2 regions of the Streptomyces sp. NPDC004838 genome follow, and region 2 is predicted to be linked to the other one. Evidence: riboswitches for the same ligand, from Rfam matches in the RefSeq annotation. Region 2 holds a riboswitch; the other holds the start of a gene.
The links. A riboswitch is a leader RNA that binds a small molecule or an ion and turns the genes downstream of it on or off. The one in region 2 is predicted to bind S-adenosylmethionine.
Positions count from the first base shown of each region.

Region 1 (4,302 bases), on a different contig from region 2:
GGGCGTGACCGTCGAGGAGTTCACCGGCCTCGTACGGACGATGTACGCGCACGCCAATCTGATCGAGGTGCCCGGCCCCAGCGTCGACATCGTCGGCACGGGCGGCGACGGCGCGAAGACCGTGAACATCTCCACGATGTCCGCGATCGTCGTCGCCGGAACGGGAGCGAAGGTCGTCAAGCACGGCAATCGGGCCGCGTCCAGCGCGTCGGGCGCGTCCGACGTCCTGGAGAAGCTGGGCGTCAATCTGGAGCTGACCCCGCGGCGGGTCGCGGAGGTCGCCGAGGAAGCGGGCATCACCTTCTGCTTCGCCGTGAAGTTCCATCCCGCGCTGCGGCACGTGGCGACGGCGCGGGCGGAACTGGGCATCCGGACGATGTTCAACTTCCTGGGGCCGGTGACCAACCCGGCGCGGGTGAAGGCGCAGGCCACAGGGGTCGCGGACGCCGCTATGGCACCCGTGCTGGCCGGTGTCCTGGCCGAGCGCGGCTCCTCCGCGCTGGTCTTCCGCGGTGACGACGGACTGGACGAGCTGACGACGACGGCGCCGTCGCACGTCTGGATCGTCCGCGACGGAACCGTACGCGAGGAGACCTTCGACCCGCGTGACGTCGGCATCGACCTGGTCCCGGTAGAGGCCCTCCGCGGCGCGGACGCCTCGTACAACGCGGACGTCGCCCGCCGCCTTCTCTCCGGCGAGGGCGGCCCCGTCCGCGACGCGGTCCTCCTGAACGCGGCGGCGGCGCTGGTGGCCCTCACGCCCGGCGACGGCCCCCTGGCGGAGCAGCTCTCCGCCGCGATGGCACGAGCGGCCCACTCCATCGACTCGGGCGCGGCCGGATCCGTGCTCGACCGCTGGATCACCGCGAGCAACACCCCGCCCACCGCCTGAGCCCGGACCCCGGCGTGCCCCCTCGCGGCTCGCCGGGTCCGCCGCCCCGGCCGCCCCGGTCCGGTCCGTGCGCCTCGGCCGCCGGCGGCTTCCCGCTGCCGTTGGCCGCCCGTGGCTCCTTCCTGCCCCGTTGCCGGAGGCCGGGCGGCGGAGCGCGTCCGCCGGGGGCCCGCCCTTCGACGGAGGGCGGCCCCGGAGACGCGGAGCGACGGCCCGTACACCGCGGTCCGTCCGGCGTACGAGGACGGCTCCTTGGGCCGGGCGGAGGCGGCCGGGGAGTGCGCGCACTCCGGCGCGGCGACCCTGCCCCGTCCGGCGTACGAGGGCGCACGGCCACCCCGGAAGCCGACGCTGAACAAGCACCCCGCACCGACCCCGAGTTGCGGCACACCGCACCCTTGCCATAACGTTCGCCCAGGTCATGAGTGACAGCGACTACGGCCCCGGCCCGCTGTCCGGCAACCCTCCGTCCGTGGCGGGGTGCCCCGGGTGAAGACCAGGCCGTGGGCAGCGAGGCCCACGGCAAGCGCGGACCCCTGCGAAACCCTGGGGTCCTGGTCCCGAGGGAGCAGTCTCGTGAGCAAGCGAATGCGATAGGGCGCGACAGCCCCTTCTTCCGCACACCCTCCACGCGAGCCCCTGAGCCGCCTGGAGCAGAGAAGCCATTCCGCCTTGTCCCACCGGGAGCATCCGCCATGTCCGCACGCCTGAACACCCTCGTCGACACCACCCCGCTGCCCGTCCTCGGCCGGGACGTGACCGTTCCGCTCGTCACCGGCGGCGAAGTCGCCTACGCCGCACTCGACTACGCGGCCAGCGCCCCCGCCCTCCAGCGCGTCTGGGACGACGTGGCCGCGTACGCCCCGTACTACGGCAGCGTCCACCGGGGCGCGGGCTACCTCTCCCAGCTCTCCACCGACCTGTTCGAGAACAGCCGGCGGACCGTCGCCGAGTTCCTCGGCTGCCGCGAGGGCGACCAGGTCGTCTTCACCCGTTCCACGACCGACTCCCTCAATCTGCTCGCCGCCGCGCTCCCCGCCGACTGCGAGGTCTTCGTCTTCGAGACCGAGCACCACGCCGCGCTGCTGCCGTGGTCCTCCCACGCCGCGGGGCGCGGGGGGAGGGACGCCAAGGTGACGTATCTGGACGCCCCCCGCACCCCCGCCGAGGCCGTCCGCACCCTGGAGCACGCGCTCGCCGTCCGCGACCCGCACGGACCCGCGCTGGTCTGTGTGACGGGCGCGTCCAATGTGACGGGTGAGCTGTGGCCGGTGCGGGAGCTCGCCGCCGCGGCCCATGCGCACGGTGCCAGGATCGTGCTCGACGCGGCGCAGCTCGCGCCGCATCACCCCGTCTCCGTACGGGAACTGGACGTCGACTGGGTCGCCTTCTCCGGGCACAAGCTGTACGCGCCCTTCGGCTCGGGCGTGCTCGCCGGACGGGCCGACTGGCTCTCGCGGGCGGAGCCGTATCTCGCGGGCGGCGGCGCCTCGCGCAAGGTCGCCCGGCGGACCGGCGGCGGTGTGGACGTCGAGTGGCACACCACCGCCGCCCGCCACGAGGCCGGCTCCCCGAACGTGATCGGCGCGTACGCCATCGCCTCCGCCTGCAAGGCGCTCACGGAGGCGGGCTTCGACGACCTCGTCGCCCGCGAGCAGCGCCTCGTCACACGGATCCGCGAGGGACTGGCCTCGGTGCCCGAGGTGAGGGTGCTGTCGCTGTTCGGCGACGACGCGCCCCGCGTGGGCGTGATCTCCTTCGTCGTCGACGGCTGGAACAGCTCGCACTTCGCCGCCGCGCTCTCCGCCGAGTACGGCATCGGCGTACGCGACGGCCTCTTCTGCGCCCACCCCCTCGTCCGGACCCTGCTGGACAGCGCTCTCCAGGATCCGGGCGAGTGCGGCTCGCCGGAGGCCGGACCGGGGGAGAAGTCCCTCAACGCGATCCGGGTCAGCTTCGGGGCCGGCACCCCCGACGAGCATGTGGAGCGGTTCGTACGGGCCGTGCGGGAACTGGTCACCGAGGGCGCGCGCTGGAGCTACCGCACCGAGGACGGCCGCTGCGTCCCGGACACCACCTCCTGAACCGGCAGCCGGGTCCCGATCAGGACCATCCGCAGGGCGCGCTCGGTCGCGTCGGCGAGGAACTCCCCGCCGCGACCGAGCGCCTCCGTGAGGCTGACCGGCGCGGGCAGGATCGCGCTGTACGCGTCCACCCCGGCCGACCGCACCTGGTGCGCGCCCTCGCCGATCGTGCCCGCCAGCGCGAGCACCGGCCGGCCGAACCGCTTGGCGCGCCGGGCCACCTCGGCGGGGACCTTGCCGCGCGGGGTCTGGTGGTCGAGCGCGCCCTCCGCGGTCAGGACGAGATCGGCGCGGGCCAGGCGCGCGTCCAGATCCAGATGGTCCAGCAGCACCTCGAACCGGGGCAGCAGCAGACCGCCGAGCGCGGCCAGCCCCGCGCCCAGGCCACCGGACGCGCCCGTGCCGGGACCGCCATACAGATCGGCCCGTACGTCCAGATCGCGCGTGAGGATGTACGCCCAGTGCTCCAGCGCGGCCGACAACTGCTCCACCTGCGCCGGCGTGGCGCCCTTCTGGGGGCCGAAGACGCGGGCGACCCCGCGCTCGCCGCACAGGATGTTGAACGGGTTGCAGGCGACGCGGATCTCGGTCCTGGCGAGCCGCGGGTCGAGCCCCGAGGCGTCGATACGCCTCAGCCGCGCCAGCTCCCGTCCGCCGTACGGCAGTTCGTCTCCGTCCGCGTCGAGGAGCCGAGCGCCGAGCGCCTGAAGGGCCCCGGCCCCGCCGTCGGACGTGCCGGAGTCGCCGCAGCCGACGAGGATCCGGCGCGCGCCCGCGTCGAGGGCCGCGCGGATGAGTTCGCCGACGCCGTACGTCGTCGTCGCGGCCGGGTCGCGCGCGTCGCGGGGCACGAGGGAGAGCCCCGCGACCGCCGCCATCTCCACGACGGCCGTGTACCTGTCGAGGAGCGCGAAGTGCGTCTCGACCGGCGCCCCCGTGGGACCGGTGGCGGGCATGGCGACCACCCGGCCGCCGGACGCGGCCGCCAGGGCCCTCGCCGTACCTTCGCCGCCGTCCACCAGGGGGATCAGGTCGATCTCGGCGTCCGGTACGACACGGCGCACCCCCTCGGCGATGGCCTTCGCGGCGGACTGGGCGGACAGGGATTCCTTGAAGCCGCTCGGGGCGACGGCGAATCGGGTCAGCATCACGGACTCCTGGTGCTCATGAGGGATTCGAGGTTCAGCGGACGGGCACGCCGAGCAGCGGCCAGACGCCCACGGCGAAGAGCAGGACGAGCGCGGCGATCAGCGGTGCCAGGAAGACGGAGAGCCGCAGGAGGTCGCCGGGGGTGTAGGTAGGGGTGCCGGGGATGTCGGCGTAGAG
Region 1 is NZ_JBSGAW010000002.1:467,639-471,940, forward strand. It holds gene trpD (anthranilate phosphoribosyltransferase) at 1-892, shown strand, start outside; SAM riboswitch class IV at 1,310-1,427, shown strand; gene ACWEFL_RS04400 (aminotransferase class V-fold PLP-dependent enzyme) at 1,588-2,976, shown strand; gene ACWEFL_RS04405 (glycerate kinase family protein) at 2,931-4,124, opposite strand; gene ACWEFL_RS04410 (SLC13 family permease) at 4,159-4,302, opposite strand, start outside.
Region 1: it holds a riboswitch for S-adenosylmethionine, as region 2 does, so the genes downstream of both, ACWEFL_RS04400 (aminotransferase class V-fold PLP-dependent enzyme) here and thrC (threonine synthase) in region 2, are expected to answer to the same signal.

Region 2 (4,302 bases):
GATCGCCCCGGCGGCGGCCAGCGCGAGCCCCAGCCCGCTCAGCAGCCAGAGCCGCTCAGCGCCTTGGTCCCGCCCGTTGGGGGCGAGGGCGGGCGGGGCGGCGTCGGGCGGAGCCGCCGCCGTGACGGCCACGACGATCAGGACCAGGATGCCGAGGATCACGGTGAGCCGCAGAAGACTGCGGCGCGGAGAACGCGGAGTATCGAGTCGAAAAGTCATACATAGGATGTTCTGTCATGCATGACGCCCTATGTCGGCTATGCGGCACGACGCGCCGCATACTCACCGATCTCGCGCATCGGCTGTCGTTCCTCCGTGTCGACCTTGTGCGTCCTCGGTACGAACCCGTCCTCGCCGCGCGTGAACTGGGTCAGCGAGGGGCGCGTCAAATGCCCGCGGGAGAGCCGTAGTTGGGCGGTCCGGTAGATCGCCGCGGCCATTCGGCCCAACGCCTGGTCGTCCTGGTGCCGGTGCTTGCGGGAGCCGACGTCCACCTGTGCCAGCGCGTCGAGGCCCGCCGTGTGCAGCGCGTCGACGAGAAGCCCCAGCTCCACTCCGTAACCGACGGGGAAGGGCAGCCGCTCCAGCAGCGAGCGCCGGGCCGCGTACTCCCCGCCCAGCGGCTGGACGAACCCCGCGAGCTGCGGCCAGTGCAGATTCAGCAGCGGGCGCGCCACCAGCTCGGTCACCCGGCCGCCCTGCACCGCGCCCCCTCCGGAGGCAGACCCCGTGCCCCCTCCGGAGGCCGACACCGCGCCCCCGCCGGAGACCGGCGCCCCGGAGGCCGGCTCCCCAGGAGCCGCCGAGGCCGAGGGGCCCGCCGAGCCGTCTCCGGGCCCCGCCGAGCCGAATCCGGGACCGACGGGCCGGTCGTACATCGCCTTGACGAACTGAAGCTCCGGATCGGTCAGCAGCGGCCCGACGACCCCCGAGACGAAGTCCGCCGAGAAGTCCCGCAGATCCGCGTCGATGAAGCAGACGATGTCACCACGCGTCACCATCAGCGAGCGCCACAGCACCTCCCCCTTGCCGGGCACGGCCGGTATCCGGGGCAGGATGTCGTCCCGGTGCACCACCCGGGCCCCCGCCGCCGCGGCGACCTCCCCCGTACGGTCCGTGGAGCCCGAGTCGATCACCACCAGCTCGTCCACGAGCGGCGTCTTCTCCATCAGCTCGCGGCGGATCACGGTGACGATGTCACCGACCGTCGCCTCCTCGTTCAGGGCGGGCAGGACGACGCTCACCGTCGTCGTGCGCTTGGCCGCGATCAGCCTGCCCAGCGGGCGATCGGACGCCCGCCAGGTGCGCCTGCTCAGCCAGCGCTCCACTTCATCGAGCACGTTCGACTACTCCCCGGTCATGCACGTTGTGATCCATGTGATCCATGTGATCCATCTCGCGGTTCGGACGACTGTCTCCACCGCCCGGACCTTCGGTTACAGTCTTGAACAACGCGGATGACCGTCGCATGTCGGGGGTCCGGCGTTCAACAGTTCAACAATCGAAACCCATAATCGAAACACCCATAACTGAATACCGCTCATCCAGAGGGGCAGAGGGATACGGCCCGTAGAAGCCCCGGCAACCCTCCAGCCGGTCTCCGACGCGTTCAGCGCTCGCGAGGCTCCCGGCTCGGGAAGGTGCCAAATCCGTCTCATGGCGAGATGCGCCATGAGGAAGATGAGGAGAAAGGGCCTCGCCTCCATGGCTGCGCAGACCGTCGCAAGTACCTCGAACACCGGCAACGCCGACATCCCGGACAGTGCGGGTAATACGGAAAACGCCGGCAACACCAGCGGTACCGGCAACACCGACAGCTCCGCCACGCCCGGCACGCCCCCCGATCTCGGCCCCGCCGCCGCCCTCTCCTGTCGCGAGTGCGGAGAGCGCTTCGCCCTCGGCCCGATCTTCGCCTGCGCCTCCTGTTTCGGCCCGCTGGAAGTCGCGTACGACCTGCCGACGGGCGACCCCGAGGGACTGCGGAAGCGGATCGAGGCCGGCCCCGAGAACATCTGGCGGTACGCGCCCCTGCTGCCCGTCCCCGCCGACGTGGCGGAGAAGCCCAGCCTCAACCCCGGCTTCACCAAGCTCGTCAAGGCCGACAACCTCGCCCGCGAACTGGGCGTCACCGGCGGCCTGTACGTCAAGGACGACTCCGGCAACCCGACGCACTCCTTCAAGGACCGTGTCGTCGCCATCGCCGTCGAGGCCGCCCGCGCCTTCGGGTTCACCACCCTCTCCTGCTCCTCCACCGGCAACCTCGCGGGCGCGGTCGGCGCCGCCGCGGCCCGCGCCGGCTTCCGCTCCTGCGTCTTCATCCCGCACGACCTCGAGCAGGGCAAGGTCGTCATGGCCGCCGTCTACGGCGGCGAACTGGTCGGCATCGAGGGCAACTACGACGATGTGAACCGCTTCTGCTCCGAACTGATCGGCGACCCGCTCGGCGAGGGCTGGGGCTTCGTCAACGTCAACCTCCGCCCGTACTACGGAGAGGGCTCCAAGACCCTCGCGTACGAGATCTGCGAACAGCTCGGCTGGCGCATCCCCGATCAGATCGTGATCCCGGTCGCCTCCGGCTCCCAGCTCACCAAGATCGACAAGGGGCTCCAGGAGCTGATCAAGCTCGGCCTGGTCGAGGAGAAGCCCTACCGGATCATCGGCGCGCAGGCCGAGGGCTGCTCACCGGTCTCCGCCGCCTACAAGGCCGGCCATGACGTCGTACGGCCGGTCAAGCCCGACACCATCGTCAAGTCGCTCGCCATCGGCAACCCCGCCGACGGCCCCTATGTGCTGGACATCGCCCGCCGCACGGGCGGCGTGGTCGAGGACGTCGACGACGAGGAAGTCGTCGCCGCGATCAAGCTGCTGGCCCAGACCGAGGGCATCTTCGCCGAGACCGCGGGCGGGGTGACGGTCGGAGTGACGAAGAAGCTGCTCGACGCGGGCGTGCTCGACCCCGCGCTCACCACCGTCGTCCTCAACACCGGCGACGGCCTCAAGACCCTGGACGCGGTAGCACCGACCACCGGTCCCACGGCGACCATCCGACCGAGCCTGGACGCCTTCCGCGACGCGGGCCTGGCCAACTGACCCCCTGGAGATCCGAAGAATGAGCGTCAACGTCCGCATCCCGACCATCCTCCGCACCTACACCGGCGGCAAGTCCGAGGTCCCGGCCGAGGGCACGACCCTCGCCGAGGTCATCGCCGACCTGGACAAGAACCACAACGGCATCGCCGCACGCGTCCTGGACGACGAGGGCAAGCTGCGCCGCTTCGTCAACGTGTACGTCAACGACGACGACGTCCGCTTCGAGCAGGGCCTGGCGACGGAGACGCCGGACGGCGCCGGGATCTCCATCATCCCCGCGGTCGCCGGCGGCTGAGCCCTTCCCGGCCTCCGGAGCCCTCCCCGGCCTCCTGGGGCCCGGCCTCCGGAGCCCTTCCCGGCCTCCGGAGCCCTCCCCGGCCTCCTGGGGCCCGGCCTCCGGAGCCCTCGCCGGCCCTCTGGCGGCCGGCCTCCGGCACTCCGGCCCGGAACCCCGGCGGCCGGCCTCCGGAACCCAGGAGGCCGGGCCCCGGAAACCCCGGTCGCGGGGCCCTCGGACCCCGGTCGCCGGGCCTCCGGCAGGGCCCCTGCGACGGCCCTTCGACCGCCCCGCGACTAACGAAGAGTCCTTTACGCAGAGTCATTGCGATTGCCCCCTCCGTGAGACATCCGGAGGGGGCAATTCTGCATGGTTGAGCACGCTACAGTTGGGGAACGCCCCACCGCCGCTCGCGTCGACCGCCCGCGAGATCGCGCCCCGGCACGATAAGAAGCAGCCAAAGTGTCGTAGCCCTTTGTCTCATAAGTTCCCTTTGTCTGGCCTGATTTGCCCCGGAATTTCTTGAATTCCGGTCAATTACCCGATCGTAGGTTCCCGGAAATCTCGTCCCATTGCCCTGTTGCAGAGGGCAGTTGGGCAGATACATTCAGCCGCGGTCGACGCGTTCCGGCGCACACCTGTGAGGTCTCCCCCCGTCAGCGGCGGGCGGGATAGCTACGTCGGGTGAGGTATGACCCGGGTCCGCGAGGTGCGGTCCTGCGCAAGGGCCAGTAATAGGGGAGTTAGGCATGGCTCAGGGCACCGTCAAGTGGTTCAACGCGGAGAAGGGGTACGGCTTCATCGCGGTCGACGGTGGTGCGGATGTTTTCGTCCACTACAGCGCGATCCAGATGGACGGTTACCGCACCCTGGAGGAGGGTCAGCGAGTCGAGTTCGAGATCTCGCAGGGACAGAAGGGCCCGCAGGCCGACATG
Region 2 is NZ_JBSGAW010000026.1:64,179-68,480, forward strand. It holds gene ACWEFL_RS26590 (hypothetical protein) at 1-219, opposite strand, end outside; gene ACWEFL_RS26595 (glucosyl-3-phosphoglycerate synthase) at 258-1,340, opposite strand; SAM riboswitch class I at 1,538-1,687, shown strand; gene thrC (threonine synthase) at 1,681-3,090, shown strand; gene ACWEFL_RS26605 (MoaD/ThiS family protein) at 3,110-3,385, shown strand; gene ACWEFL_RS26610 (cold-shock protein) at 4,117-4,302, shown strand, end outside.